DNA from 4 places in the Lysinibacillus sp. Y5S-8 genome. Region 3 is predicted to be linked to each of the others. Evidence: riboswitches for the same ligand, from Rfam matches in the RefSeq annotation. Region 3 holds a riboswitch; each other region holds the start of a gene.
What was found. A riboswitch is a leader RNA that binds a small molecule or an ion and turns the genes downstream of it on or off. The one in region 3 is predicted to bind S-adenosylmethionine.

Region 1 (7,788 bases), 1.4 Mb from region 3:
TTTGGCTTGATCAGTGAATTGTACATCTTTTCCGCCATATACCTTTTGCACAATCGTACGCACTTTTTCTTCAATGGACTCCGTTACATCATATAAAGGAGAGAAGTTGTTTTCTTCTTCAAGCACAGCTAATACTTGTTCAGCTAGCGCTAATCCGCCTTTCCCGCCCTCTTCCCAGACATTTGTACGGGCAATACGAACTTGATTTTCCTGACACCAGTTCAGAACAGCCTCTAGCTCCGCCTCTGAGTCTGTAATAAAACGATTTAACGCAATAATCGGTTCCACGCCGAATGTACGTACCGTATCAACATGCTTAGCTAAGTTTTCAATTCCTTGTAGCAAGGCATTCACATTTTCGTCAACAAGTGCTGTTTTCGGTACACCACCATGCATTTTTAAGGCACGAATCGTTGCTACGATAACTACTGCACTTGGTTTAAAGCCCGCTTTACGTGCTTTAATATTCATAAATTTTTCAGCACCTAAATCAGAGCCGAAGCCCGCTTCTGTTACCACAATGTCCGCTAGCTTGCGAGCAGTTTGTGTCGCCATAATGGAATTACAGCCGTGGGCAATATTCGCAAATGGACCACCATGTATAATAGCCGGAGTGCCTTCTAATGTTTGGACTAAGTTTGGCTTGAAGGCATCTTTCAATAATAATGTTAAGGCACCTTCTACTTGTAAATCACGTACAAAGACAGGCTCACGCTCAAATGTATAGCCAATCACAATGCTAGCTATGCGTTCGCGTAAATCCTCAATGCTTGTCGCTAAACAGAACACCGCCATAATTTCGGAGGCCACTGTAATATCAAAGCCGTCCTCGCGCGGCATGCCCTGAACAGGACCACCTAATCCTACAACCACTTTACGAAGAGCACGATCATTTAAGTCCATTACACGCTTCCAAATAATACGTCGTGGATCAATGTTTAATGCATTCCCTTGATGGATATGATTATCAATGAATGCGGATAAAGCATTGTTGGCTGTTGTAATCGCATGAAGGTCGCCAGTGAAATGTAAATTAATATCCTCCATTGGTACAACCTGTGCGTAGCCCCCGCCAGTTGCCCCGCCTTTTACGCCCATAACTGGACCCAATGATGGTTCACGTAAAGCGACCATTACTTTCTTATTTAATTGATGAAGAGCATCTGCTAGTCCTACAGTAACCGTCGACTTCCCTTCACCTGCTGGTGTTGGACTAATAGCTGAAACTAGCACAACCTTTGCGTCCTCACCCTGAGCTGTAATTTTTAAAGGATCAATTTTTGCTTTGTAGCGTCCATACTGCTCAAGAGCATCCTCTGGAATACCCGCAGCATTGGCAATTTCCGTAATCGGTTTGATTACTGCTTGACTAGCGATTTCTAAATCTGATAATGGTTGATTTTTCGTTGTCATTTGGCATCCTACTTTCTATGTTGTTCATTTCCATTATAGTCTTAATTGTGAAAAAAAAGAAAGCCAGATACACAAGCATTTCGACAATCAATTGACATCTTTGTTCAATTCATGTATGTTCTAAGAGAAAATGCAATTTTTCACATTTTCTCAATGATAGCACAACTTAGTTAACTTTATTTTACATTCAAGCGCATTGGAGGCGAATGCTTATGCAACAGGGGATCGTAAAGTGGTTCAATAATGAAAAGGGTTATGGCTTTATTGAATGTGATGATGGAGAAGATGTATTTGTACATTTTACGGGCATCCAGGAGGAAGGCTTCCGTACACTTGAAGAAGGTCAGAAGGTGTCATTTGATGTTGTGGAAGGCAATCGAGGACCCCAGGCATCAAATGTTGTAAAATTATAAGCTCCAAAATTGAAAGTGGATGAGGTAGATGAATAGTGCTCAATCCGCTTTTTGACATGTTTGCACATAAAAATCCACTTCAACAATTGAAGTGGATTTTTAATTTATCTATTAATCCAATAAAAAGCACCTGGACAAACTAATGTTTCCTTTGTTCGGTGTGGATCTTTCAATGTTACACCGATTGGGCCTTCTTTTAAATGCCCTAGCGTCATGGTAGATGCTGCCGCCTCCTCATAAAAATCCAAGCGCATATTTGGTAGCTGTAGTGACACAAATTGCTCATGCTGCTCAGAATCGGGTAGCTGTAATACCTTCTGCCAAAGCTGAACCGTCTCCTCCACATCTTTGACAAAAAACTGAATAGATTCCATTGTGATGGCTTGGTTTTCATCGATTGCACCACTAGCTTTTAATTGTGTCAAACGTTCCTCATCTTCATCTGCCCATTCAATTAAGAATGGAAAATCCAATGAAAGATTGGGCATGCCAAAATGCAATAGCTTCCATTCTAGTATCGTGCCATCTGGTCTTGTTCGGCTACAGGCATCGGGACCATATACGTCAAAGCCCATTGCACGCAATCGTTGACCCTCGTCTTCAATATTTTTGGTGCGCAAGGCAATTCGTGAAAATCCTTGGCGCTCACGATCACGTTTAAACGTATAATGTAGGGAATAAGGGTACAAAGCCGCTTGCTCAAATAAATCACGATCATAAATAGCGATTTGTTCAATATAGCTTAAGCCAAAATAGCTTAGCGTATTATAAGTCCCCCACATCGTGTGTTGACCACCGTTCACTGTACGGACATTTCGTTTATTGAAGAAAACCTTTATATTTTCTGGTGATTCTACTTGATGTACCAGATGATCAAAATATAAAGTCATGGCAATTCCCCTTTCTTTCCCCCATTAGCTTTACCTGGATGTTTAATTGATTTAAAATTTACTTAAGAAAAGGAGTTACTATATGGTATGAAAAAAAGTGCAATTTACCTACTAACTCCGTTAACTAATTTATTACTAACTATAAAGAGGTGATTTGAATGACAGATCAAGTAGCTGCTTTTAAATTGGCATTAGGTAACTATCCTACAGGTGTAACGGTTGTGACCGCATGTCATGAAACGAATCCAATTGGCTTAACAGTCAATTCTTTTGCATCTGTTTCCATTGACCCACTACTTATTTTATGGTCACTTGATAAAAAATCTCAGCTCCATTCTTACTTTATGGGTGCAGAAAAATTCGCTGTCAATATTTTAGCGAGTAATCAAGAGCATTTATGTACATTATTTGCAAGTAAAGTCCCGGATCGCTTTGCTCAAGCTAAATGGTCTACTTCTACTTTTGGGCTACCGATTTTACATGATACAGCAGCTATTTTACAATGTAAATCATTTCAGCAAATAGATGCAGGCGATCATACTATTTTTATTGGGCAAGTGCTAGACATTACAAATTCTCAAAAAGAACCCCTTCTCTATCATCGCCGTCATATCGGTCCAATTCCAAAAAGCTTTTATAGCTAATTTCCATAAAAAAAGAGCCACTTGTAAGCAATGGAAACCATGCTTATTGGTGGCCTTTTCACATCGTTCAACTGAAATGATCATTATTTCTTCTGTGGAAATCTCTGCTTTTCAAGCCTATTAATTTGCACAATCACACCATCTTGAATCGTAATATTCACTTCACCAAATTCAAGATTTTGAATTGCCTTAGCAATTGCCTCTAATTTTTTATCATCTACCTTTGCCGATTGAGCCATACGATACACCCCCTCTTTATTCTCCTAGTTGTACAAAAGAGGCCAACGCATCAAACCGATTGATAGCCCCTCCTATCTCTCAGGCACCATCTGTTGGATTTGGCACCTATCTTCTCGGTTGCCGAGGCTTCATGGGGCCAAGTCCCTCCACCTCTCTTGATAAGAGTACTGCGTTTCTTGAAAATAATTCTATAATTCTGTTATCCGAATGTCAATATAAAATATTAGAAAACCTAGCTGAATACTTTGTAATAGCATCCTCTCTGCTACAATTCACTCATAATCCTATCGTATTGTATGCTATGTCAGTCTATCTAACCACAATGGCAAAGAAAAAAACTGTGTAGAAGTATGACCTTCTCCACAGTTCATCACGTTATTCCCCATGCAAACATTCCATTAAAGTTTGTGCTGTCTGTTGCTTGCCCATCATCTTAATTGGTTGCCCCTCAGCAGGCACGATCCAATGAGGCTCATCCCCGCCATATAAAGACTGCGAGCTATTTGCAACCATAAATTGAGCATGCGCTGCTTCCATACGCAGTCTTGCACGAGCGAGTAAAAAATCCTCATCATTTGTAGCTTCTAGCTTAAAGCCCACTAACGTTACATTTGGTTGCCAGCCCTTGATTTGCCCTAATACTTTTGGTGCCTTTTTAAAATGGATAATAGGTGGTTCGTCAGAAGGCATTTTCCCCGCTTCCTCCATTAAATTACCGGATTGATCATAAACCTTGTCAATAACCCAATCGGAGCCAGCAGCAGCCATAATGACAATATCGACTTGTTGTAGCTGAACCGCATGACGTACCTTTTCTCCTAAATCCTCTATACCTTCAAATTTTACCAATGTCATTTTGTCGTGGTTTGCTGGAAGCTGTGCAAAGTAGCCATGCATATATATTACATTCGCACCCTTAGCCAATGCGGCCTCTGCTAAATAACAGCCCATTGTCCCTTTTGATAAATTCGTGTGCCCTCGTACACGATCCCATTTTTCAAGTGTTCCCCCACTTGTAATGAGTACGGTTTTGCCTTGTAATGTCCCCATACACTCACCTATTTTCTACAATATATACAAATTCTATTTTAACGTAATGTAAGGATGTGCTTCAATAGCCACAATCATAGCGTACTATTTTGCTCTTTTAACCAAGCACTTAATATTTCCGCAAATTTCTTAGTAACAGGGGAAGCGTGGTGCTTCATCGCAATTCCAATGGTACGGTAGCCTCCTTGCTTTAGCGGGATTGCTTTTAACGTTGCTGGTAAATGTTGAATGACCAATTGAGGCAAAATACTAATGCCTAAATGATGGGAAATCATTGAAAGAATCCCTACCTCCTCAGAAAGCTCAAAGCGAATATGGGGCTTTACATGATATTGCTCCAACAGTACCTTTACATCATTTGTCCCTTTATAGGAAGTCATGATAAAAGGCATATCTTCTAGGTCAACAATATCAATTTCTGTCTTATGAAATAAAGGGCTTTTATCTGAAACAATACATAATAAAGGGTCTTGTTGTAATTCCATAAATTGATATTGCTCTGATTTTTGACCATTCAAGAATCCTACCTCGACTTCCCCACTTAGCAGCCATTGTTCAATTTCGTAATAATCTCCCTCTCGTAACTCTACTTGTATCCCTGGAAATTGATGATCCATAATACGAACAATTTCTGGCATCCAATTCGAGGAAATACTTGAAATAACGCCAATTCGAACTTTCCCGCGTGTTACACCCAGTATATGGGCCGCTTCCTGCTGCAATAATTCCTGGGCATCCAGGACCTGACGCATCGCCCTTAGCATGGTCTGCCCCTCACTCGTCAGTGTTACACCTGCACGACTTCGATGAATGAGAGCAAAGCCAAATTCTTTTTCTAAACTAGACACGGCATGGCTCACAGCAGACTGTGTTAGTCCTAGTGCATCCGCTGCTTTTGTAAAGCTTGCTACCTCTGCCACCTTTGTTAAAATCTCATATTTAACTAAGCTCATTCGTCATCCCTCTATATACATGAATTTTTTTAATCCTATTCATTATAAACATTCGTTTTACTAATCACAATACAAGATATATAGTAAATTTTAGTATAAAAACTGTTTTAGTACACAGATGGTAGGTGAACATAATGAGTATCCAAGGAAAAGCAAATGTATTGATGGTTATTGTCACAATGTTTTGGGGACTATCTTATACCTTTATGGTCATGGGGCTTGAAACATTGGCAGTTTATAATGTGGTGGCATTGCGTTGTATCATTGCATTTTTCGTAGCAGGACTTATTTTTTATAAACGGATGATCAAAGTAAATGGTAAAACATTAAAATATGCGGCTATTCAAGGATTTTTATTATTCATTGTGTTCGCGTTAAGTTTATTTGGTTTACAGTCTACTTCTGCCTCAAATGCAGGCTTTATTTTAAGCCTAACCGTAGTATTAGTGCCGATTTTCAGCAGTTTCATTGAAAAAAAATTACCATCGAGAGCCGTTAGCTTTGCGGTCATTTGCACGATGATTGGTATTACAGTCTTAACAGCACATGGCTCATTCACCTTCCATAAAGGGGATTTATTAGTAGCCATTGCAGCACTATGCTATTCCATTTATTTACTATTGAATAGCTCATTTACACGAAATGTTGAATCCATTTCATACGGAATTTATCAGCTCGGCTTTGCTGGTATCTATGCCCTTGTCCTAACATTTATATTTGAAACACCGACATTGCCAAATTCAATGTCATCCTGGCTGGCTATTTTAGGGCTCGGTATCATTTGTAGTGCATTTTGCTTTGTTGGGCAAACTGTTGCACAACAGTATACTTCTGCTACACATACAGGACTTATTTTTTCATTAGAACCAATTTTTGCAGCCATGTTTGCCATGATGTTTATTGGTGAAAGTTTAACAGTGAAATTAGTGATTGGCGGTAGCTTTATCCTTATTGGTAATTTAGTGGCTCAATTAGAGCACTTCCATGCATTACGTTTTATTAAAAAAGAAGCACAGGAAAAAGTCATACAATAAAATAGTGTGTCGTGTCACTTCATTTACGAATGAAAAAGGAAGCTGAGAGTTATATCTCAAGCTTCCTTTTCTACTATGTATTGAATTTATAGCATCACTACATGTAAAATAGTTTACTATACAGTCTATTTTTTACAGAAACTAATTGGAGGAGAGTCATCTATGCAAATTCAACCCCGAAATACATCATACTATTTACCAGCTAAGGTCAATCAACCTATTAAAACAGAAAACCTATTGGATTTACTTAAATATGTGGATGACAGTGAAGAGGAAGACGCCAAAAAGAACAAATCGAAAATTGAAATCAGACACGAAAATGGCTATGTGCGTCAATATCTTGTTAAACCAAATGGACAAAGAGTACTCCTGATGGAAACTAAACAAAGCCATGACAATAAAGAAGCTAGCCATTTACATACTATGCCTCATAACCTGTTTAAGCAGCCATTTGAAGAGCCAGCAAATGACCCGATACTTTCGATTTTAAATGCGAAGGATAACATTGCTAAATATAGATATGGGATTTAAAGGAAAACAATGTTAGATAAAATAATAGACAAAGTCGAATAAAACGACTTTGTCTATATTTTAACCAGCAAGCCAGAGCCATATCTCACTGGTTTGATCCTTATAAAAATCTTCTATATTGCTCTGCCTCTATCATACGCTCTTGCTGTTTTAAACGTGCCTCTTGCTCGGCAACTGTCTCAGAATGTGCTTGTAGCGGATCTACATCATCCTCACGTTCCGCATATAAGACGATACTACCTTGCTCCACAAGGTGTGCATAATAAGCGATTTGTCCCTCTGATAGATTAAATCGTTTTAAGCCCTCTGTCACAGCCGAGTCACCTGTAAACCAAGATTTGAATTGGTCCACCCAATTACCAGCCTCATGTGTTTGGACATCAGCATCCCATTTTACATCCTCAAACTGTTCGGAATCTTTCGCAATAATATGAATATCCTCTTGTTGATAACCTTCTAACCGCATACTTTCTAAAATGTGAAGCATTTCATTCCTCGTATGGGCCACCTCAATTTGTGGGTTTTGTTCATTCATCATGTTCAATTCCTCCTAATTTATATGGCTTACTAGATAATTACCCTTGCTGTACACGAGCAAACGCTTTTTACCAAACTGTCAT
Region 2 (7,788 bases), 2.1 Mb from region 3:
ATAATCAAGTTCTTTCCATGAATTCAGAAGTAAATGATATTTTGAAAGCAGTTGGTATCAGCTTGTTATTTATTGTATGGATGCTTAGCATTGCAAATGGAGTTTTTAGAAAATCAGAAATTAAATAATTGGAAGGCAGGTCAGAAGTGAATATTGTAGTTGTTGTTTTAATAGTAATAATTCTTTTATTAGTTATATATATCGGACTTATACAACTACAACTGCGTAGTATAAATTCGCAACTTGAAAAACGCTTAAGAGAACATACCCGACAGCCTGTAAGTGTTGAATTAATAAATAAAGACTTAAATAAACTGACATCTATTATTAATAAATACTTAAAGGTCGAGGAGAATATCCGCCTTAAAAGTATTAGGGAAGATAAGAAATTCAAGGAATTAATCGTTAATATTTCCCATGATTTACGGACGCCATTAACCGCTGTTAAGGGGTATCAACAATTAATGAAAAGAGAAGAGTCGTCACAAGAGCAAATAAAAAGGCTTAAAATCGCTGAAAAACATACAGAGGATTTAGAGAATTTAATTCAACATTTTTTCGAGTACGCTTATCTTTCTTATTCCGAACCGAAGATTAACTTAGAACGAACAAACCTTAATAGCCTTGTAGAAGAATGTCTTGTGACTTTTATTCCCTACTTGGAAGAAAAAAATTTATCAATTCATTTAAATCAAACACCATCTATCTTCGTTTTAGCAGATAAACATTTGGTTAAAAGAATTATAAAAAATCTTATTCACAATTGTATTCAACATTCTCAAGGGGGCATACAAGTAAGTTTACTTATAGAGGATAATGCTATTATTTCCTTCAAAAATCAGGTGAAAGATTTGAAAGAAAATGAGGAAGAACGGCTTTTTGAACGTTTCTATACTGGGGATCAAGCAAGAAGTAAATCTGGCGGTTTGGGGTTGGCTATAGTAAAGCTTTTTGCTGAACAGATGGGTGGAGGCACTCAAGCGATCATACAAAACAATACATTAGAAATTAGGGTAAGTTTACCATTGTATACGAATTAGTGATACAGGATATTGTAAATAAAATTTTAAGTGGGTGTATTAAGTTGGAATGGAAAACTAGTAAAGTCCAGTTTGAAGATCCTATATGTTTTAATTCAATCGATCTGAGGCAAAAAATTCAATCAATGAGTTACTGATAAAAGAATGTACTCAAGTTATTACAATATGTAAAGAAAGAAGTAGTATCGTTATATTTGAAGGGTCTCCAAATGAGTTCTGTTTTGGCGCTGATTTAAAAGAAGTAGATGTGAATCAAAGTAGTGATCAAGTTTATAGACCAGATTTACTTTATGATTTATGGTTGAAAATGATGAATGGGCCATTTATTACAATTTCACATGTGCGTGGAACCACCAATGCTGGTGGATTTGGCTTTGTTGCAGCGAGCGATATCGTTATAGCTGACGAAACTGCTATATTTAACTTGTCCGAATTATTGTTTGGTTTATTCCCAGCGATGGTCCTGCCTTTTCTGACTGGAAAAATAGGTGATCAAAGAGCACATTATTTAACGCTTAAAACAAATAGCATTTGTAAAGCAAGCGCATAGTTGAGGATTAGTTGATGCGTATCAGGCACAAAGTAATTAATATCTTGCTCGCCTAACGAAGCTGCCTAAATCGTCAATTCAACATTATAAAAACTATATGAACGAACTAAGTGACACGCTTATCAAGAGCAAGGATAGTGCTGTTGCTGCTAATAGGGGTGTATTTACATATAAGGATAATTCAAGTAGTATTTACCGTTTTGTAGAAAACGAAATATTTCCATGAGAGGGGTGAATAATGAATTCGGTAGTTAAGCTAATAGACCAATTTGAGCAATGCCCATCACGAAGCCATAAACAAAATGGATTTGACCTAAGTAGGCAAACATACAAAGGCCAGCCACGTTACTTGCCAAATTTAAAAACTTTGCATTTCCTGCCGCCTTTAAAAAATCAAAGCCTATCAACAAGAAGCTAAAGATTAAAAAAGAGCCTGTACCAGGTCCAAGAAACCCATCATAAAAACCAATGCCAAATAATAACCCCATAAATAATAGTAAGTGGGTTCTAGAGAGAGTTTTTACACTAGAGACAGCGCCCCAATCCTTTTTGAAAATTGTATAAACCGCAACGGCCGCCAGCATCACGAGCATCAATGGCTTTAGTAATGCTGGATTGATTAAATGCACGGTCCATGCACCAAATAAGGAGCCGACAAAGGCAAGCGGGAAATATTTGAGAACGGATCGTATTTCAAGCTGACCAGAACGATAAAAGGAAATGGAAGATGTCAGTGAACCCATTGTCCCGGCAAGTTTATTGGTTGCAACAGCAGCGGCTGGATTGAGGCCAGCAAACAATAAAGCTGGCAATGAAATTAAACCGCCCCCTCCCACTACAGAGTCGACAAAAGCCGCCAGGAATCCAAATGAAATTAACAGGATAAGAATATGTACATCGACTTCAAAAAACATATTACACCTCTTTTAAATTAGTTACTACTGAAATAGTAACTAATTTTAATTGCGCTGTAAACCCTCATTTTTTCATTGGCAAATCTTCACAACAGTAGCCTATAATAAAGATAATGGAGGGATTACATGGAGGAATTAATCGCCCAGTTGAAAGACATGGGCTTTACAGAGTATGAAGCAAAGGCCTATACGGCACTTGTGCAGCAAAGTCATGTTAGTGCCTATCAGGTCAGTAAAAATTCTGGTATACCACGCGCAAGAATTTATGATATTTTAAACGTCCTTGTCGAAAAAGGAATTGTGCTAAAAGAAGAAACGGCTGAACAAACGACCTATGCGGCTATGCCTGTGTCTGTGTTTTTACAGCAAATGCAGCAGCGCTGGCAATCGAATTTTACATCCATGAGTGCGAAATTAGAAAAATTAGAGGAAAAAGTGCAGGAAGTGGAGCCAAAAGTAGTCATGCTAAAGGGCAAGGAGGCGATCATCAACTATTGCCAGTCACTCTTAAAAAAAGCCAAGAAAAAAGTGATTCTATCGATGTGGGAAGATATGTATGATACTTTAAGGGAAGATATTCAAGAAGTGGCACAGCATGTTCCTATTCATGGTATTACCTTATATGTAGGGGAACAGCTAGAGTCGATTGACCAGCATAGAGCTACACACTACACGAAAAAAACGTCTACACCACATTGGTTTATTTTATCGGTAGATGGTCAGGAAATGATTTATGGTCATTCTCCATCTACGCAAGAAATGGCCTTTATCACCAATGACCCTGTCCATATTTATTTGTTAGAGGATTATGTTTGGCATGACGTCCTTATCAATCGATTGGTAAAACGTGATGATCAGGAATTAGAAGACTGGATTGCTAAGGAGCGTAAAGCTTTTTTCTTAGAATAGTCATAAGGGAAGGGGAGTAACGTGAAAAAATTCGTGTTGCTAGGTTTAATGAGCTTATTAATGTTAGGAGCTTGTAACGATAAAACACCTACCAAACCACTAATGATTCGTGAGCTAACTGTCGTTCCAGACAATATTCAACAAAAATTGTGGCTAATGATAAGATTCAATTATTGTATGAAGATGACTCTACGTATTATCTTGTTTATTATTCGAAAGGGAATGTGCTGGCAAGTATTGCGGCTGAAGAAAACAGTCAAGTCATCCAACTTAAAGAAGGTAGCGAGCAACGAAAAGAGGCTCAACTCTATGTATATAAAATTATCACCAAAGATCCTGAGCTAGACACGATTGTTTTGCGAATAAACGGCGAGAGTACGCCAATAGATCGCGTAACCTCTATATAAGACAAAAACCGAAATCCCATTAAATGAGATTTCGGTTTCTTTACAAGATATCTTAATAAAAGACTTTCTCTACATTGTATTTGGAGCGGAAAGTGTTAATCGCATATGTTTCGTAAATTTCACGTTCCATTGGATCTTCTACTTCATAGACCTCAATTTTGAACACTTCATCACGATGATTTTTCATCGGAGATACATTGTCCTCGAAATGCTTTTTAATACGTTGACGAATTTTACGTGCTTTGCCGACAAATAATAGCTCATTCTTGTCATTATAGAATAAAAAAATGCCGCCTTTATCACGTGTGATTTTATGGAAGTCAATAAAACCAAAGTATGGTGTGATAGGCACATCACCAGGTTTTACTTCTTGTTCACGTTGACGGATGACTACATCAGGTTTTGGAAATTCAATTTTAATCAAAGTATTCACGTTCCTCTCTGTTACTAAAGTTATATGGTAACATAAATACGGCATGTTTACCATAAATTTTAAATGTAGAAACACTACTTATAGCAAGCTTAGTGTACATCAAATAAACGAGGAACATGCATTTGAATCACAAAATATTCTATGAATTATTGATATTCTAACTAATACATGCTACAATTCAATGTAATTAAATAATCTTATCAAGAGAAGCTGAGGGATTTGGCCCGATGACGCTTCAGCAACCTCTAACAATTGTTAGAAAGGTGCTAATTCCAGCAAAGGATTTTTCCTTTGAGAGATAAGAGTGGACGTGAAAAAATCCTTCTCATTCTATCTCGTATGGAATGAGGAGGATTTTTTAATTTGTCAGCAAGGTTTGCTAAAAGAGAGTGATCAAAGAGAGGGGAACGCAAGATGCCAATTAATATTCCGAAAAATTTACCAGCTGGAGAACATTTACGTGAGGAAAAAATCTTCGTCATGGAAGAGGATCGTGCGAAAACACAGCAAATTCGTCCGTTAAACATATTAATATTGAATTTAATGCCTGAAAAAGAAAAAACGGAGCTTCAATTACTACGTTTATTAGGGAATACACCGTTACAGGTAAATATCACCTTTTTAAATACGGCCACACATGAGTCGAAAAACGTCAGTAAATCACATTTACAGCTATTTTACACAACGTTCAACCAAATTCGTCACCGTCGCTATGACGGGATGATTATTACGGGAGCACCTGTAGAAAAAATGGCCTTTGAAGAAGTTAACTATTGGCGGGAAATTTCAGAAATTATGGACTGGTCCAAAAAGAATGTGACATCCGTTTTACATATCTGTTGGGGGGCACAGGCGGCACTGTATCATCATTATGGGATAGGAAAGGTAGAACTTTCAGCTAAATGCTCAGGTGTCTATTCCCATGTAATTACCGATTTAACAGTGGATTTAGTACGGGGCTTCAGTGATTTATTTACCGCTCCACATTCACGCTATACTTCTGTTTCGATCGACGAGGTTCGCAATCATCCAGACTTACGATTATTATCCTATTCAGAGGATGCAGGTGTGTTCATCGTCCAATCAAAAGATAATAAAAACATTATGATTACAGGGCATCTGGAGTATGATGCGACAACATTAGCCGATGAATATAGCCGTGATGTCGCAAAGGGCATAGATATCGCTGTTCCTGTGAATTACTTCCCGAATGATGATCCATCACAGGAGCCAATGAATACATGGCGTGCCCATACGCATTTATTATTCTCTAACTGGTTGAACTACTATGTTTACCAAGAAACACCATACGAATGGGATTTTGTAGATGAAATTGAATATCATATCTAATTAATAAAAAGTCTAATTTCTTTTCTCACCATAAAAGAAATTAGACTTTTTGATTGTCATTCGTTGTTTCTGTATTAGGTGTTTCGGTACTTTGAGCTTTGGTTTTGCGATTTCGTATAACTGCGACAATCAATAAAAGTATCGGTAATAAAATGGTAAATATAAAAGAAAAAATGGGCCAAATTTCATTATTGTAATTGGTTGAATGCACAATATCTGGATGAACAATTTGGGAAAGCGCAATGATAATTAGACCCATAGGTATAATGAGAGGACGATGATCCTTGATTTTCAAAATCTGTGCAAGACCGACAACGGTTGTATAGAAATACATAAATGTACGGATATAAATGGACGAAATCCACATGAAAGCCATGATGATTTCAATACGTTGCAAAAATTCCCCTATTGATATTCTTTGTGCTAGCGCATAGCTTGGAAATGTTCTAGATGCAGTATTTTCAGGTCCTAATACGAGGATGGAAAGCACAATCAACGTAATTAAGAAAATGCCTCCGATTATAGTCCCAATATAAAATCCTTTCTGTGCAGATTGCTGAACATTGACTGCAGCAGGGTATAGCATTAGTAACACCACTAGCGGAAAGGAAAAAATACTCATAAAGCGTACAATGCTATAAAACATGGATGTTTTTTTCGCTTCTAAAATGGGTTGTATATTTTCAAAAGTAATTTGAGGCGTAATACAAACAACGAAAAAGATAAAAATTAAGACAAATAGTGGGAAGAGAATTTCTGCCGACCGCGCAAAGGTCTCAATGCCTAAATAGGCAGCGTACATAATGATAATACTAAACAATAATGCAAATGCCAATGTTGGTGTTTCTGGCATGACTTCTGTCTTCATAAAGATACCAATAAAATAGAGTAATTCTCCAGCAGAAAGAAAAGTCATGATTAAGAAGCAAATTGCTGTGATTTTACCAAAAAAGCGACCGAGAATTTTTTCGTTTGCCTCTATAAAATTGAGTGATGGTGTTTGGTTGGCAAGCGTCAAAAATAACTTAACGATTAGTAAACTAAGAACGACACCAATGCTGGCAGCAATCCACGCATCTTGCTTAGATGAACTAGCAATACTTGAAGGTATGATTAAGATGGCAGTACCGATTGAATAGAGAATGGAAATTATCGTAAACTGTCTTGAACTTATCATCTCTTTTTCCATTATCCACCCTCCATTTTTCATCCATCTATCTATTTTGTTATGGCTACAATATAATCTCTAATTGGTGCAAAAATAAATGTAATTAAGTCCATTGGGCTCGGAATATGGACTTTCAACGCAATCCCGATATTTAAAGCAGTACCGATTAGTAGCAAGACAGAAAATACGACAATGGTTTTTGTTTCTTGCTGCTTTTTTAGCTTAGGTATATAAAAAAATGCCAAGATCACTGAAATGATAAAGATGGCTACGGCTAAAACCATTCCGTTACTCCTCCTTTGGATTGTTTAATAATGAGTTTTGCATCGTTCCTAAACCTTGTGTCGTTACTTTCACATGAACATCCACTGCCAAATCTGGAAAAATGGTCGTCCAATCATTTTTGATTTTCTTCCACTGTTTCGCATCTGCCCGATGTAATGCATCACCAAAACCAAAAACATCGACTTTATATTGCTGCTGTATTTTCTCTAAGGTTTTTTCGATTCGTTCATCGATGCCTTTTGCTGTTTTTTTATTGACATAATCAATAGATTTATTTTTTGTAAGATCGATATCACATTCGACCTCGCCAACATTCTGCTCGACGTTAATTTGAACATCGATTTTCGGCTTTCCGTGAACAAAAGATCCTTTCACTTTTGTAGTGGATTGAGTAATTTCAGTCGATAGAGTTCCTTTCTTTGGGCAGGCTATGATTTCAATCGTACTTTGTATTTTGTCATTCAGAAAACTAATGCTTTTACTCTCAGCCTCAGTAAGAAGCCCAATATATTGATCCCCTTTAAAGACTGCTAATCCTGCATACTGTAACAACACAGGTGTTTTAACGCGTTGTACATTGGTTTGATCCATGCCTAAGTTCTTATCACCATGAACTTCAATAGCAGAAATTAAGGCTCCTTTCTGCTTATTACTCAACGTATTGACTAATTCATCTATATTGACAGCTATTGTGGAGCCCCAAGCTTTTTCAGAGACATCAAGGGAATTTAA
Region 3 (7,788 bases):
CCGCAGTTTCATCAAAGCTAATTTCTTCATGGGGTTGTGTCATGATAATTGGACACCCACCGCAAGCTTTAGCCAATTACTCTTCTTTGTACGAGTTTCGCTATTTTAGTATGTGTTGGAACACATACAAATTCAAATAATTCTAAATTTATCTTAAAGAAAATTGTAACGCAAATACATACTTAGCACAAGAAAAATCTTTCTAGGAAGGACATTTGTTTTCTCTAGATGTGCAAAAGAAATCGGTTTCATTCCCTTTATTATACGTTTTTTTAGTTGATCTATAAGATTTGAACAAAAATTGACTATTTCCATTTAAATATATGAATGTCTTTCTTCTATTATATATGTATGCTTGGACACCCATCATCTTGTTACTATTTTAATGACCTCTAAAGAAAAAACTCATTCCCTGTAGCAGCAGAGAATGAGCTTTAATATATGGGGGATTTCAACTTGCTTTTGAAAGCAATTGATAACGATAATGTGTTAAAGCTTGTTGAACAAGACTAATTTCTTCTTCTGTAAAATTTGGTATTGCATACGTACGTTCCACTAATTGAAATGTACCGTATTTTAAGTAAAGCTCTGTTGCAGGAAGTGCAATATGGCTCACACCGTAATGTTCATATGCCTCAAAAACTTCCTTTACAGTATAGCCCTCCTCTTCAGCCACAACATACTCTTGAAATGCTGTATGACCAAAGACTTGCTTCCATTTTTTATCGACTGATGTAAGTAAGTGTTGAATGGATTGATTGTTGACAAAGACATGACCTTCATTCAGCTCATAAATTAGATAGGATGCAATGTTTTGTGCACTATAGATATTACCCATTTTAAACACTCCTTTATCATCAGTTTTTTGGAAGAGCAGTCACTGGCTATGCGACCACTCTTCTTCTATATATTCAAAAGTGGGGGGAGCACTTATGAAAACATTTACCTTATAACAAGAATTTTCGTATTCTTAACTTATTCCCTAGTATATAACAAGGAATTAACTAAGTCAATAATACATATAAAAATACTTGGTATTATTTTTAAAAAAGTTCTGATAATTAATGGATTTTATATTGGGTTGATGTAGCAACGTTTGACGCAATGCCAAATGAGGCAATTCGAATGAGAAAATACGTAAACTGTACAACATCCTCTTTTGCGTTCTAAAACTTAAGCTTCTACAGTTTGTTCAGTTGTTGTGGCAAGCGTAATGGCTTGTTCTAAATCAGCAATAATATCCTCTACTGCCTCTAAACCGATGGATAAGCGAATGAGCGACTCAGTTACGCCAGCTTGAATTAATTCATCTGTTGATAATTGCTGATGTGTAGTAGATGCTGGGTGAATAATGAGCGATTTGGCATCCCCTACATTTGCTACATGTGAAAACAGCTTCACGCTATCAATTAGCTTTCGTCCAGCCTCACGTCCACCTTTAATGCCAAATGTAAGCACAGAACCGAAGCCATTTTTCAAGTATTTTTTCGCCAAATCATGTGTCGCAAAATCTTCTAGGCCATTATAGTTTACATACTCCACAGATGGGTGGTTTCGTAAATATTCAGCAACTGCCAACGCATTTTCATTGTGTTTAGGGATACGCAAATGAAGCGTTTCTAAACCTTGTAGTAAATTAAACGCTGCATCAGCACTTAATGTTGGACCGAAGTCACGTAACAACTGTACGCGTAGCTTCGTAGCAAAAGCAGCAGAAGCTGTATCAATTCCGTAACGTAATCCATGGTAAGAAGCATCTGGTTCCGTAAATCCAGGGAATCGTCCACTAGTCCAATCAAACTTACCAGCGTCTACAACAACCCCACCTAAAGTTGTACCATGACCACCTATCCATTTAGTTGCGGAGTGAACAACAATATCTGCACCGTATTCAATTGGTGTGGAACCATAAGGAGAAGCAAATGTACTATCGATGATTAATGGTAAACTGTTATCATGTGCAATCTTAGCTACTGCTTCAATATCTAAAACTTTTAAACTTGGATTACCATAAATTTCAGCGAAGACAGCTTTCGTTTTATCGGTAATCGCAGCCTTAAAATTCTCTGGGTTTGTTTCATCTACAAAAATTGTTTTAATGCCATACTTCGGTAATGTGTTAGCAAATAAATTATACGTACCGCCATATAAAGAACTTCCTGCTACTATTTCATCGCCTACTCCAGCTAGATTTAAAATGGAGAATGCGATAGCTGCTGCACCAGATGAAAGTGCTACTGCTGCTGTTCCACCTTCCAACAAGGCCACACGCTTTTCAAAAACATCCACTGTCGGATTTGTAATCCGTGTGTAAATGTTCCCCGCTTCCTCTAAGGCAAAAAGACGTTGCGCATGAGCAGTGTCCTTAAATACGAAAGCAGTTGAGCGATAGACAGGAACTGTTCTAGAGCCCGTCACTGGGTCTGGCTCTTGACCACCATGTAACAGCAATGTTTCTGGTTTAAAATTTGTCATTGTGTACCTCCAATTATTTTTTTACGATGGTACCGGAGATGAGGAGGATTTATGTGTAGAAAACAAAACCCTCTCCAGTTAAGAAGAGGGTTGCGGTTGCAAGTTTTCCTCCCCTTATCTGCCAGATCCAAGTAAGAATCTGTAGGAATTAGCACCTTAGTAAGTTCATCACTTACTGGTTGCTGGGCATCATAGGGCCTATCCCTCCGCCGCTCTTGATAAGAGTATAAGATTCAATTTCCATCGTTGTAACACAGTATAAACATAGAGTTTTTTTCTGTCAATATGTAAATTTTATTTTTTCCGAAACTTCTGTCAGCTCTTATACGTAATATGAACGCATACACTAATTTAGAAAAAAAATCGAAAGGAGTATTTTTATGGTAAAAGCCGTGATCATTTTTCTCTTAGTTGGATATTTAATTGGCTGTATTCACGGCTCTAAAGTGGCACAATTTTTATCAGGGGTTGATTTAAAAAAAGCTGGCCATGGCAATGCTGGTGCCTCTAATGCTACACTTTCCCTCGGCTGGAAATATGGCGTTTTAGTAGCCCTAATCGATATTGGCAAAGGCGTTGTAGCTATTATCGGTGCACACTTTTATTTAGCGGATGCTTCGCATTTAACCGAAGGAGAAATATGGCTCCTGACCTACATTATTGCTGCAGGGGTTATTTTGGGTCATAATTTCCCATTTTATATGGGTTTCAATGGTGGGAAAGGAACTGCCTCTATTATTGGAATTCTACTTGCTGTAGATTGGAAGATTGGTTTATTTGCACTTATTTTATTTGTCATTTTATCCTTTGCAACTAACTATTTAATTGTCGGTGTTCTAGAGTTTTATCTCGTTTTTTGTACTGCAACATATTTATGGATTCCTGGAATTGGCCCAACTATAATCGCTGTCCTTCTTTTTGGCATAGCTATTATCCTGCACATCGAAAATATCCAACGATTAGTGAAGGGCACAGAGCCTAAAGTAACGTCTGCATTCAAGAAAAAGAAATAATATTCCAATGGATATTTTTGTATTTTTTATGACCGTATATTTTCTCTTTATCTACTTATATCGCTGTAAAAAGCAGCTATTCTGCATACTTATTTTTTTACAATAAAATAGACAAGTTCTTATCTTAATAAAACATTTTACTAACCGATGTTATGGATAATAATCGTCATATTTATCGTAGAAAGGATGAGAAAATATGTCTTCACCCAATCAAACAGCTACGAAACGGAATTTAAAGCCACTATGGATTGGCTTGGCCTTTGCTTTACTAATCATCATTACTTTTTTACCTAATAACGGTGACTTACCAATCGCTGGACAACGAGCTTTAGCCATCTTAGCATTCGCAGTCATCCTATGGGTAACAGAGGCCGTGTCCTATCCCGTTAGCTCAGCCATGATCATTGCACTTGTAACTGTTCTACTAGGGCTCGCTCCATCAATGGACGATCCTGCTACAGAATTAGGAACTGCTGGCGCTTTAAAATTATCCTTAAGTGGATTTAGTAATTCCGCTGTCGCACTAGTAGCAGCAGCTCTTTTTTTAGCAGCAGCCATGCAAATTACCAACTTACATAAACGGCTTGCTCTCTGGATCCTTTCACTTGTAGGAACAAAAACAAAAGCTATCGTATTCGGCGCCATTTTAGTTTCTATAGCCCTCGCTTTTTTTGTTCCTTCTGCCACAGCACGTGCAGGCGCAGTCGTACCAATATTGCTAGGGATGGTCGCAGCATTTGGTTTACCACGCGATAGTCGACTCGCCGCTTTACTTGTTATTACTTCGGTACAAGCCGTTTCCATTTGGAATATCGGTATCAAGACAGCAGCAGCTCAAAATATGGTCGCTTTAAACTTTATTCAGGAACAATTTAATGTGGATATCTCCTGGGGTGCTTGGTTGCTCTATGCTGCCCCCTTCTCAATCATTATGTCTGTAGCTCTATTTTTCATTATGATCGCTTTAATTAAGCCTGAGACTAGCAATATCGAAGGTGGTAAAGAGGTCATCAAAAAACAGCTTGCAGAGCTTGGCCCATTGAAGGCCCCTGAAATTCGCTTAATCATAACATCAATCGTTTTGCTATTTTTCTGGGCAACTGAAGGGAAATTGCATCCCTTTGACACAACTACAGTTACAATTATTGCCATCTCTATTTTATTAATGCCTAAAATCGGTGTTTATTCATGGAAGGAAGTTGAACCTCATATCCCGTGGGGAACAATTATCGTTTTTGCAGTAGGTATTATGCTAGGAACCATTTTACTTAAGACGGAAGGTGCATCATGGTTATCCGATAAAGTATTTGGTTCACTTGGGCTAGATACGATGCCAATACTAGCAACCATCGCGCTCGTAACATTATTTAATATTTTAATTCATTTAGGCTTTGCAAGTGCAACAAGCTTAGCCTCTGCACTGATACCTGTATTCATCGTATTAGCCTCTACATTAACAACAAATGTTGATCAGGTTGGCTTTGTCATCGTGCAACAATTCGTCATAAGTTTTGGCTTCCTATTACCAATTAGTGCACCACAAAATATGCTTGCCTATGGGACAGGGGCATTTACAACAAAGGATTTCCTGAAATCTGGTATTCCATTAACGATTATCGGCTTCCTTCTAATTCTTCTATTCTCAGCTACTTATTGGAAATGGATTGGATTATTATAAAACTCTAATATGCCCACAACAAAAGCCTTGAAGCACAATTGTCCTTCAAGGCTTTAATCCTGGTATTCTATTGTTTCGTAAACGCAGGGTCCTTCATTGTCCCACTTTTTCCATAATGAACATGCCATGACAGTGCTTTTTCTAGATCATGTGGCGTATGATGTCCACCAGTCGCCTCATTGGCATCATTATAATACTGCCATAGTTGCTCACGATAATCGGGGTGTGCACAATTATCAATGATAAGCGCCGCTCGCTCTTTCGGGGCAAGCCCACGTAAATCAGCTACACCCTGCTCAGTTACGATGACATCCACATCATGCTCAGTATGGTCCACATGTGAAACCATAGGGACAATACTTGAAATGTTGCCACCTTTAGCATACGATTTCGTCACAAAAATCCCTAGACGTGCATTACGTGCAAAGTCACCAGACCCTCCAATGCCATTCATCATCTTTGTACCAGAAACATGTGTTGAATTAACATTGCCGTATATATCAACTTCCAATGCTGTATTCACTGAAATAAGTCCGAGTCGACGAATAATTTCTGGCTGATTGGAAATTTCCTGTGGACGTAATACTAATTTATCAGCATACTTTTCAAAGCTCCCATAAACACGGTTTCCTACTTGCTCTGAAAGGGTAATAGAAGTAGCGGAAGCGAAATTTACTTTCCCTGCATCGATTAATTCAAATACTGCATCCTGTAGAACTTCTGAATAAACTTCTAAGTTCTCGAACTCAGAATCTTTAAAGCCTAACAATACGGCGTTTGCTACTGAGCCTACTCCTGATTGAATTGGTCGCAAGCTCGTAGTTAAGCGACCTAATTTAATCTCTTCACGTAGGAAATTTAATAAATGATTCGCCATTACATCTGTCTCCTCATCAGCAGGAACAATTGTTGATGGCGCATCTAATATATCTGAAATAACGATGCCCTTTACTTTATCTAAATCTAGCGGAATCCCAATTATACCAAGACGATCAGACACATTTTGCAAAGGAATTGGATCACGCTTACCTTGTGGCGCAGGTATGAAAATATCATGCACTCCCTCTAATGCATCAAGCTGTGCTACATTTAATTCAATGATGATTTGGTCTGCTTCTTGTACAAAAATCGGCGAGTTACCAACTGAAGTTGTAGGAATTAATAAGCCGTCTTCTGTAATGGCAGCAGCTTCAATAATTGCGAAATCAATAGGGCCTATAATACCTTGGCGAACAAGTTCAGCATTATGAGAAAGGTGGGCATCTACAAATGTGATATCACCGCTATTGATTTTATTACGAATACCAGCATCTGCTTGGAAAGGGCCTCGCTTACGAATGACACCTGCTTCTGCTAAATATTGATCTACTTCAGGACCAAGTGATGCACCTGTAAAGACATCTACTTGAAATTTCTCTTTTTTAGCTTTCTCTACAAGTGCAAGAGGTACGACTTTTACATCGCCAGCACGTGTGAATCCACTCATCCCTAATACCATACCATCTTTAATCCAAGATGCTGCTTCTTCTGCTGTTACAATCTTGCTCCGCAATTGTTCATGGCGAAGCTTTTTCGCTAACTTTTCTTCCATTCCTCATTCCCCCATCCCACTATATTTTTGTTCAACTTGCATATTTGGTTCCATTAAATGTGTGACATTCGTCAGAAGCTATATCTTTATCCAAATAATGTTTCATCAGATAAACACTAACATCCGTTGAATAAAGAAATTGTATTTTTTGGTAGCACAACCAAATAAACAGTCGCTTCAATAATTTTAAACTATTTAGAATATTTAATCTATATTAAATGAAATATTTTACTTTACGAGATAATTTCTACATTTGTAAACTATTTAAATATAACTAAATATCTTTTTTTCATTCGATTTTGGCGACAAAGCGTGCTATGCTCTTGATATAAAGCACGCATAAAGGAGAGAGTTTTTAAATGGTTAAAGAATTATTACGCAATCATTCATCGGTACGTATTTATGATGGACAACCAATTTCAAAGGAAATCATCGAAGATTTGATCGCAACAGCACAAATGGCTGCAACATCCCATTTTGTGCAGGCCTATAGTGTTATATGGGTAACAGATGCAGATAAAAAAGAAAAATTAGGCTTACTCTCTGGTAACCCACGTCAATATGAAACTTCAGGTGGTGCATTTGTCTTCTGCGTTGATTTCAAGCGTCTTCAAATGGCAGGAAAATTAGAGGGTGTAGACATTGTGGCTGATTCAGCTGAAAATGTCCTTGTTGGTGTCGCAGATGTTTCATTGTTTGCACAGAATTTTGTTATTGCAGCAGAGTCAATGGGGTATGGAATTTGCTATATTGGAGGAGTACGAAATAAACCTTCTGAAATAAGTGAATTGTTTAATTTACCTGATCACGTTTTCCCATTATTCGGTCTGACAATTGGTGTCCCAGCTCGTCGCAATGAAGTAAAACCACGTTTACCTGTATCTGCCATACTACATGAAAATGAATACAATGTTGAACAATATGAAGAGCTTTTACCAGCTTATAACGAGACAATGGAAATGTATTACAATAACCGTTCATCAAACAGAAAAATTGATAATTGGACTAAACAAATGGCTGATTTTTTAGTC
Region 4 (7,788 bases), 1.5 Mb from region 3:
CATGTTAGAATTTTTAGATCAGGATGTCTATACAAAACTAGTGGCAGATCAATTAGAACTTCTCCCACCTGAAATGGTCATTCATCGTATTACCGGCGATGGACCGATTGATTTAATGATTGGACCGATGTGGAGCGTCAATAAATGGGAAGTATTGAATGGCATTGATGCCGAGCTTGAACGTCGTGGCAGCTGGCAAGGGAAGTTTTATAAGGCTGAGGTTACAAAATGAAACTACAACGTGTTTTACAATATGCACAGCAGCTTTTAAAGGACAGTATAGATGAGGGAGATACGGTCGTCGATGCTACTGCTGGAAACGGTCATGATACATTGTTTCTAGCACAGCTTGTGGGGGATAATGGACAAGTTTATGCCTTTGATGTTCAAAAAGAAGCAGTTGATGCAACACTCCTTCGTCTTTTAGATCACGGTTTAGAGCATCGTGCACTGGTCCTTAATAAAGGGCATGAAGACGTAGCACAGTATGTATACAAGCCTGTAGCTGCAGCCATTTTCAACCTTGGCTATTTACCTGGCAGCAATCATGACATTATTACAAAGCCCGCTACAACGACACAAGCTATTGAGGATTTACTAAAGCTTTTGAAGGTTGGCGGCCTAATCGTTCTTGTTATTTATCATGGTCATCCTGGTGGTAAGGAAGAACGAGATACGGTCATGGACTATGTTAGTAGGCTTCCACAAAAACATGTACATGTCTTAAAATACGAGTTTCTCAATCAACAAAATGATCCACCTTTCGTTATTGCGTTAGAGAAAATGAAAGAATTTCCTATTTAATACATGCAAAAGGCTATCTACTAGATTAATAGAAACTAGTAGATAGCCTTCGTCATTTACTATTTATTTTTACGTTGCTCATTATAATCAACCCAGAAATCTGCACCCTTAATACCTAGTTTACGAGGATCAAAGACAGGGTCTTTCCCCTCTTTTTTCTGTTTCTCGTAATCTTTTAATGCTACGATAGCTGGTTTCATAATAATTAAAATAGCAAGAACGTTAATCCAAACCATTAGTCCAAGACCCACATCTCCCATTGCCCAAGCTAGGTCAGACGTACGGACTGTACCATAAAATGCAGCAACTAAAATGGCAATTTTCGCAATCCAAATGAAAATCTTCTCCGTGCTACCTCTGAATAAATAGGCGACATTCGTTTCAGCAATATAGTAATAGGCCATAATTGTTGTAAAGGCAAAGAAGAATAACGCGATTGCTACGAATGGAGCTCCAAAACCAGGTAATGATGAATCAACTGCATATTGTGTATAAGCAGCACCTGCTTCAATACTTTTCGCAAATGTCATTTGCTCATCGCCTGCTAATCCGCCACTATTGAATTTCCCAATATGGATAAATGGATCTGCTCCTTCAGCGGCCTTTTCATCATGTACATTGTACATACCTGTAAATAAAATCATAAATGCAGTAGCAGAACAAATTAATAATGTATCAATGTAGACAGACGCTGCTTGTACTATCCCTTGTTTAGCAGGATGTGATACTTCCGCAGCAGCAGCAGGGTGCGCCCCTGTTCCTTGACCAGCTTCATTGGAATAGATGCCACGCTTCACTCCCCAAGCTATCGCAGAACCAATGATACCACCAAAAATCTCTTGTGCACCAAAGGCACTTGAGAAAATTAAAGCAAAGACTGCAGGTACCTCAGAAATATTCATAGCAATAATGATAATAGCCATAATAATGTATGCTAATGCCATGAACGGTACAATGATTTGGGCAGCATTCGCGATAGATTTAACTCCCCCAATAATAATAGCACCTAACAACACTACAATAATCAGTCCTGTAATCCATGTATCCAGACCAAAAGCGTTTTCAACAGCTCCTGCAATGGCGTTAGACTGCACACCTGGCATTAAAATTAACATTGCAATCAACGCAGCTATAGCAAAAATAACTGCAAACCATTTTTGACCCATTCCCTTTTCTATGTAAAAGGCTGGTCCACCACGATATTCCGTATCTTTTTCTTCTTTATAGATTTGTGCTAATGTTGACTCTACATACGCGGTAGCCGCACCAATGAAAGCGATTGCCCACATCCAAAAGACAGCACCAGGTCCCCCCATTCCAATTGCAGTTGCAGTACCAGCAATATTACCAGTACCTACACGGCCTGATAATGCAATCGACATTGCTTGGAAAGATGAAATCCCCTTTTCCGATTTCTCCCCTTTAAACATTAAAACAAACATGTCTTTAATGTGTCTTACTTGCAGAAACCTTGTGATGATTGAGAAAAAAAGTCCAATCAATAAAATACCATAAATAAACCACGGTCCCCATAAAATACCATTCAACTTACCAACGATTACCTCCATTTTACCCCTCCAATTTGAAAATACCATACTTTAAGTCATTATAGTATTACACTTTTCTGAAAATTACAACATTATATTTAAGTAACAATATTTAAGTAAGTCTTCTAGTAAATGGAAGGGATAAAACCTATTTAATGATATAACCGATTCTTCGAAGAGCATTATTAATAAAATCACGAATATACATAAAAATCTCTTCTCGTTCTACTTCGTGAAATAAATTGTGATAGCAATTTGCCCATTCTTTAAATTGAAACTCTGTAAACTCTTGTTGATGGAGCCAATTTCGAGTTTGTCGTATTTCCGTAATTTTATCTTTCTCAGCTGTCATAATGAGCATAGGCATATTCGGAAATTCACCTTTTGGAAGCATCACTAAATTTTTCATCATCTGCTGAAGCTCTCGATACCATTTCACTGAAACGACTGACATGAATGGTACCTCATCTTTCATTTCGTCCTTACCTTCAACATTGCGTGTAAGGTTCTCATATGAAATATTGTGAGTCATTTTAACATTTGCAGTCAATGCACTTAGACTCGTTAAAGCATTTGATAATTTACCTGGTAAAAGCTTTAATTGCAGCCAAGGTGATGTCAAAATAATCCCTGCACATTCATATTGCTTCTTTTGCATTGTGTGAAGAACTAACGTTGCTCCAAGCCCATGTCCTATTACAAAAGTTGGTAAATTATATGAAAAAGCATTCTCAATCAGATTTCTTGTATATTTATTGTACAATTTGAAGTCCTCATCATGGACACGAGCAAACCTTGCATTCACGCCATGATTAGGTAAATCTCCCATGACTATGTGGAAGCCTTCCAATCTTAATTTCTCTATCAGCCATGCATACCATCGGTGATTTTCATATGCACCATGAACTATAGCAATCACAGCCTTTGCTTGTCCTTCAGCTTCCCATTTCCACATTCACATAGTCCTCCTAAAAAATAATTACACATTGATTATATCGAAATAAATAGCTCATTTTAATTTTATATTTCCATAAAGTTGCGTATTTGATACGATAATACTACATTATAGAAAGAATTGAGGCGATTTTCATGATTTATCCATTTAAAGATAAAATGCCAAAGATCGATCCATCTGTCTTCATTGCTGATTACGCAACTGTTACGGGCGACGTAACAATTGGTGCTGAAACAACCATTTGGTTTAATACGGTCATTCGTGGTGATGTTTCCCCAACGATTATTGGAAAACGTGTCAGTATCCAAGATCTTTGTTGCTTACATCAAAGTCCAAAATTTCCGCTAATTATTGAAGATGAGGTAACAGTTGGACACCAAGTCACTTTACATAGCTGTACAATTCGCAAAAATGCTTTAATTGGTATGGGCTCCATTATATTAGACGGGGCAGAGATAGGAGAGGGTGCATTTATTGGGGCAGGAAGCCTAGTACCTCCTGGTAAAGTCATTCCTCCGAATAGTTTAGCATTAGGTCGTCCAGCAAAAGTAGTCCGTGAATTAAATGCAGAAGATAAAGAGGATATGGAACGTATCGTGCGCGAATATGCAGAAAAAGGACAATATTATAAATCCCTTCAGAAGTAAACAACATACACAAAAATTCAATATTAACGAAAAAAATACCTCGCATTTCCGTGTAACTAAAATGTTCACGGATCGTAGCGAGGGATTTTTTGTAAAAACAAAGGGGACAATATTGCCCCTTTCCTTTTTAATACATTAGAATAATTTTCTAATGTCTTCATTACTTTAGCTCAATAGTTTATAGATGTGCCTTTTCTCGTAGAGCATCTGCTTTATCGATTTGTTCCCATGGGACATTTAAATCTGTACGACCAAAATGACCATAAGCTGCCGTTTGTTTATAAATCGGACGACGTAAATCTAGCATTTTAATAATACCTGCTGGGCGTAAATCAAATAGCTCACGTACCCACTCTACGATTTCGCTTTCTTTTGCTTTACCTGTACCAAATGTGTCAACCGCAATGGAAACTGGTTGAGCCACACCAATCGCATAGGCAAGTTGTACCTCAGCGCGCTCTGCCAAGCCAGCTGCTACAATGTTTTTTGCTACATAACGTGCCGCATAAGCCGCTGAACGGTCTACCTTTGTTGCATCCTTACCAGAGAATGCGCCACCACCGTGACGTGCATAACCACCGTATGTATCAACAATGATTTTACGTCCTGTTAAGCCAGCGTCCCCTTTAGGTCCACCGATAACAAAACGGCCAGTCGGGTTAATAAAGTATTTCGTGTTTGCATCTAATAATTCACTTGGCACAACGGGTGCAATAACAAATTCTTTCAAATCAGCTTGAATTTGTTCAAGTGTTGCTTCTTCATCATGTTGTGTTGAAATAACAATTGTATCCACTCGCACAGGTACATTATTGTCATCATATTCAATCGTTACTTGTGTTTTTCCATCAGGACGTAAATACGCTAATTCACCTGATTTACGAACTTCTGTTAATCGGCGTGCTAATTTATGTGCTAAGCTGATTGGCAATGGCATTAGTTCAGGTGTTTCATTACATGCATAACCAAACATTAGACCTTGGTCACCAGCACCAATTGCTTCAATATCAGCATCTGTCATAGAGCCTTCACGAGCCTCTAAAGCTTGGTCAACACCTTGTGCAATATCAGGTGATTGTTCGCCAATAGCTACAAGCACCGCTAGGTTTTCAGCATCAAAGCCATATTTACCACGTGTATAGCCAATTTCTGCTACAGTATCACGAACGATACCTTTAATATCAACGTAAGTAGAAGTAGTTATTTCTCCTGCTACTAATACTAATCCTGTTGTGACAGTTGTTTCACACGCTACACGTGCATTTGGATCTTCTGCTAAAATAGCATCTAAAATGGCATCCGAGATTTGGTCACAAATCTTATCTGGATGTCCTTCTGTTACACTCTCTGATGTAAACAGTCGACGGTTTGTCATTTGGTTTTCCTCCTATTACTCTTACAAAAAGTAGTTGTGTATGAATACGGTACTCATTACCCATGTCAAGTCCGCTCCTAAGGATTGAACTCTCAAGCCGTTACTGCTGCTTTTAACACGAGGATTTCGAAAGATCTGTCATTATAATAAGGAAAGAACTACATATACTTACCTTTACATTCTTTTTTAACAATAAAAAAATCCTTTACTCACGTTACTGCACATGAGGAAAGGAATAATGACTTCGTAACCTTTCACTCTTATCGTTCAAGGGATGTTCCCTTGCATCAGGTTGGCACCAACGCATGTTGTGAAATAAAACATGCAGGTTGCCGGGTTTCACAGGGCCTGACCCTCCACCAGCTCGGGATAAGAGTATCCGTTCAATTTCATGTTACTGAAAAGGTTGAACGTTGTCAAATATTTTCTTATGTATTACTGTATAGAAAGGAAGGAACTGATTACACAAAAACTTTTCATACTTGGATGATGATGTAAATAGAAGCAAATTAATCCCTACAACATACCTAGCTACTTGTGGTAACATATGTGTGGCTCAATTTTTGCGCCTAATTACAGTAGGATTGATCGGATTCTACTCGAAAAACATTATTTTTTGTCAGTTTATTGAAAAGTGATAAAAACTCTAAAATAATTTCTTAATTAGTATAGATTATTTAAGCAATTGTGTTATACTATTTTTGAAATTAAGAAAAAATCCCTCTAAATCAAGGGAATACTATAAAAAAGGATGGTATTTAATCGATGAATTCAGTAGAAATTGCAAACGAACTGAAGGAATTATTAAACGGCGGTAACATTAATGTTCAACTTTCAGTACCACAATTAGCAGAAAAAGCTACATCTCGTGGTGAAGCAATGTTAACAGTAGATGGCGCAGTTCGTGCAGAAACTGGCAAATACACTGGTCGTTCACCTAAAGATAAATATACGGTAGAAGAAGAAAGCACAAAAGATCAAATTGACTGGGGTAAAGTCAACCAACCGATTTCTTCTGAAGTGTTCGATAACTTATATGTAAAAGTAATAAAATATTTAAAAGAACGTGACGAGTTATTCGTATTTAAAGGCTTCGCAGGTGCTGACAAAGATTCACAACTAAGCATCCAAGTAATTAATGAATACGCTTGGCACAACCTTTTTGCTCATCAATTATTTATCCGTCCAACTGAAGAAGAATTAGCTTCTCATGTTGCAGACTTCACTGTCATCTCTGCTCCTAACTTTAAAGCAGACCCTGCAGTTGATGGTACTGCTTCTGAAACTTTCATCATTGTATCACTTGAAAAGAAAATGATCTTAATCGGTGGTACTGAATATGCTGGTGAAATGAAAAAATCTATTTTTGGTATCATGAACTACTTATTACCACAGCAAGGTATCCTTTCAATGCACTGTTCAGCAAACGTTGGTGAAGCTGGCGATGTGGCATTATTCTTCGGTCTATCTGGTACTGGTAAAACGACATTATCCGCTGATCCAGATCGTAAGCTAATCGGTGACGATGAACACGGCTGGTCTGATAATGGTGTATTCAACATTGAGGGTGGCTGCTATGCAAAAACAATCAACCTTTCTGCTGAGAAAGAACCAGAAATCTACAATGCAATCCGCTTCGGTTCTGTTTTAGAAAACGTAGCTGTTGATCCAGAAACTCGTATTTGTGACTATGATGATGGTTCATTAACAGAAAATACACGTGTAGCTTATCCAATCCAATACATCGAAAATATTGTTGATCCTTCTGTTGCAGGTCATCCAAAAACAATCATCTTCCTAACAGCTGATGCGTTTGGCGTATTACCTCCAATCAGTAAATTAACAAAAGAGCAAGCAATGTACCACTTCCTAAGCGGTTTCACTTCTAAGCTTGCTGGAACTGAACGTGGTGTAACAGAGCCAGAACCAGTATTCTCTACTTGCTTCGGTTCTCCATTCCTTCCACTTCCAGCAACAGTGTACGCAGAAATGTTAGGTCAAAAAATTGACGAGCATGGTGCACAAGTATTCCTAGTGAACACTGGTTGGACTGGTGGCGAATATGGTACAGGTAGCCGTATGAAGCTGTCTTACACACGCACAATGGTACGTGCAGCAATCGACGGAAAATTAACAAATGTTGAAACGACACAAGATGCTGTCTTCGGTTTACACATTCCAACAGCAGTTGAAGGTGTACCGTCAGAAGTGTTAAATCCTCGTGAAGCATGGGCAGATAAAGCTGCATATGATGCAAAAGCTGCTGAACTTGCAGGCTTATTCAACGAAAACTTCAAGAAATTCTCAAACGTTTCTGATGCCATTACTACACTTGGTGGCCCATTAAAATAACGACTAGACACAAGAATCAAAGGGAACGAATTCATTCGTTCTCTTTTTCTTTACCTTGAAGGTAGCTAGTATTAGGGAGATACATATGACAAAAAAATATAAAATACT

Region 1: linked by a shared signal. The riboswitch ahead of V6670_RS08500 (YezD family protein) and the one ahead of V6670_RS01855 (O-acetylhomoserine aminocarboxypropyltransferase/cysteine synthase family protein) in region 3 are both predicted to bind S-adenosylmethionine.
Region 2: linked by a shared signal. The riboswitch ahead of metA (homoserine O-succinyltransferase) and the one ahead of V6670_RS01855 (O-acetylhomoserine aminocarboxypropyltransferase/cysteine synthase family protein) in region 3 are both predicted to bind S-adenosylmethionine.
Region 4: linked by a shared signal. The riboswitch ahead of metK (methionine adenosyltransferase) and the one ahead of V6670_RS01855 (O-acetylhomoserine aminocarboxypropyltransferase/cysteine synthase family protein) in region 3 are both predicted to bind S-adenosylmethionine.

Annotation. Positions count from the first base shown of each region.
Region 1 is NZ_CP145889.1:1,800,815-1,808,602, reverse strand. It holds gene V6670_RS08520 (formate--tetrahydrofolate ligase) at 1-1,413, opposite strand, end outside; gene V6670_RS08515 (cold-shock protein) at 1,626-1,826, shown strand; gene V6670_RS08510 (VOC family protein) at 1,931-2,716, opposite strand; gene V6670_RS08505 (flavin reductase family protein) at 2,875-3,360, shown strand; gene V6670_RS08500 (YezD family protein) at 3,444-3,599, opposite strand; SAM riboswitch class I at 3,669-3,765, opposite strand; gene V6670_RS08495 (phosphopantothenoylcysteine decarboxylase) at 3,976-4,650, opposite strand; gene V6670_RS08490 (LysR family transcriptional regulator) at 4,725-5,603, opposite strand; gene V6670_RS08485 (DMT family transporter) at 5,738-6,637, shown strand; gene V6670_RS08480 (hypothetical protein) at 6,800-7,168, shown strand; gene V6670_RS08475 (general stress protein) at 7,269-7,706, opposite strand.
Region 2 is NZ_CP145889.1:2,459,956-2,467,743, reverse strand. It holds gene V6670_RS12020 (ABC transporter permease) at 1-128, shown strand, start outside; gene V6670_RS12015 (HAMP domain-containing sensor histidine kinase) at 129-1,040, shown strand; gene V6670_RS12010 (enoyl-CoA hydratase-related protein) at 1,162-1,590, shown strand; partial or broken gene V6670_RS12005 (TSUP family transporter) at 1,857-2,504, opposite strand; gene V6670_RS12000 (TrmB family transcriptional regulator) at 2,631-3,413, shown strand; gene V6670_RS11995 (hypothetical protein) at 3,563-3,820, shown strand; gene V6670_RS11990 (nucleotide excision repair endonuclease) at 3,873-4,298, opposite strand; SAM riboswitch class I at 4,448-4,558, shown strand; gene metA (homoserine O-succinyltransferase) at 4,668-5,603, shown strand; gene V6670_RS11980 (endospore germination permease) at 5,644-6,792, opposite strand; gene V6670_RS11975 (hypothetical protein) at 6,822-7,055, opposite strand; gene V6670_RS11970 (Ger(x)C family spore germination protein) at 7,060-7,788, opposite strand, start outside.
Region 3 is NZ_CP145889.1:375,143-382,930, reverse strand. It holds gene V6670_RS01860 (hypothetical protein) at 452-838, opposite strand; gene V6670_RS01855 (O-acetylhomoserine aminocarboxypropyltransferase/cysteine synthase family protein) at 1,174-2,475, opposite strand; SAM riboswitch class I at 2,587-2,700, opposite strand; gene V6670_RS01850 (glycerol-3-phosphate acyltransferase) at 2,856-3,488, shown strand; gene V6670_RS01845 (DASS family sodium-coupled anion symporter) at 3,685-5,166, shown strand; gene V6670_RS01840 (succinate CoA transferase) at 5,234-6,757, opposite strand; gene chrR (class II chromate reductase ChrR) at 7,117-7,788, shown strand, end outside.
Region 4 is NZ_CP145889.1:3,583,382-3,591,169, forward strand. It holds gene V6670_RS17320 (TIGR01212 family radical SAM protein) at 1-232, shown strand, start outside; gene V6670_RS17325 (class I SAM-dependent methyltransferase) at 229-804, shown strand; gene V6670_RS17330 (alanine/glycine:cation symporter family protein) at 864-2,372, opposite strand; gene V6670_RS17335 (alpha/beta hydrolase) at 2,500-3,306, opposite strand; gene V6670_RS17340 (gamma carbonic anhydrase family protein) at 3,441-3,953, shown strand; gene metK (methionine adenosyltransferase) at 4,132-5,328, opposite strand; SAM riboswitch class I at 5,586-5,704, opposite strand; gene pckA (phosphoenolpyruvate carboxykinase (ATP)) at 6,094-7,680, shown strand; gene V6670_RS17355 (alpha/beta hydrolase) at 7,766-7,788, shown strand, end outside.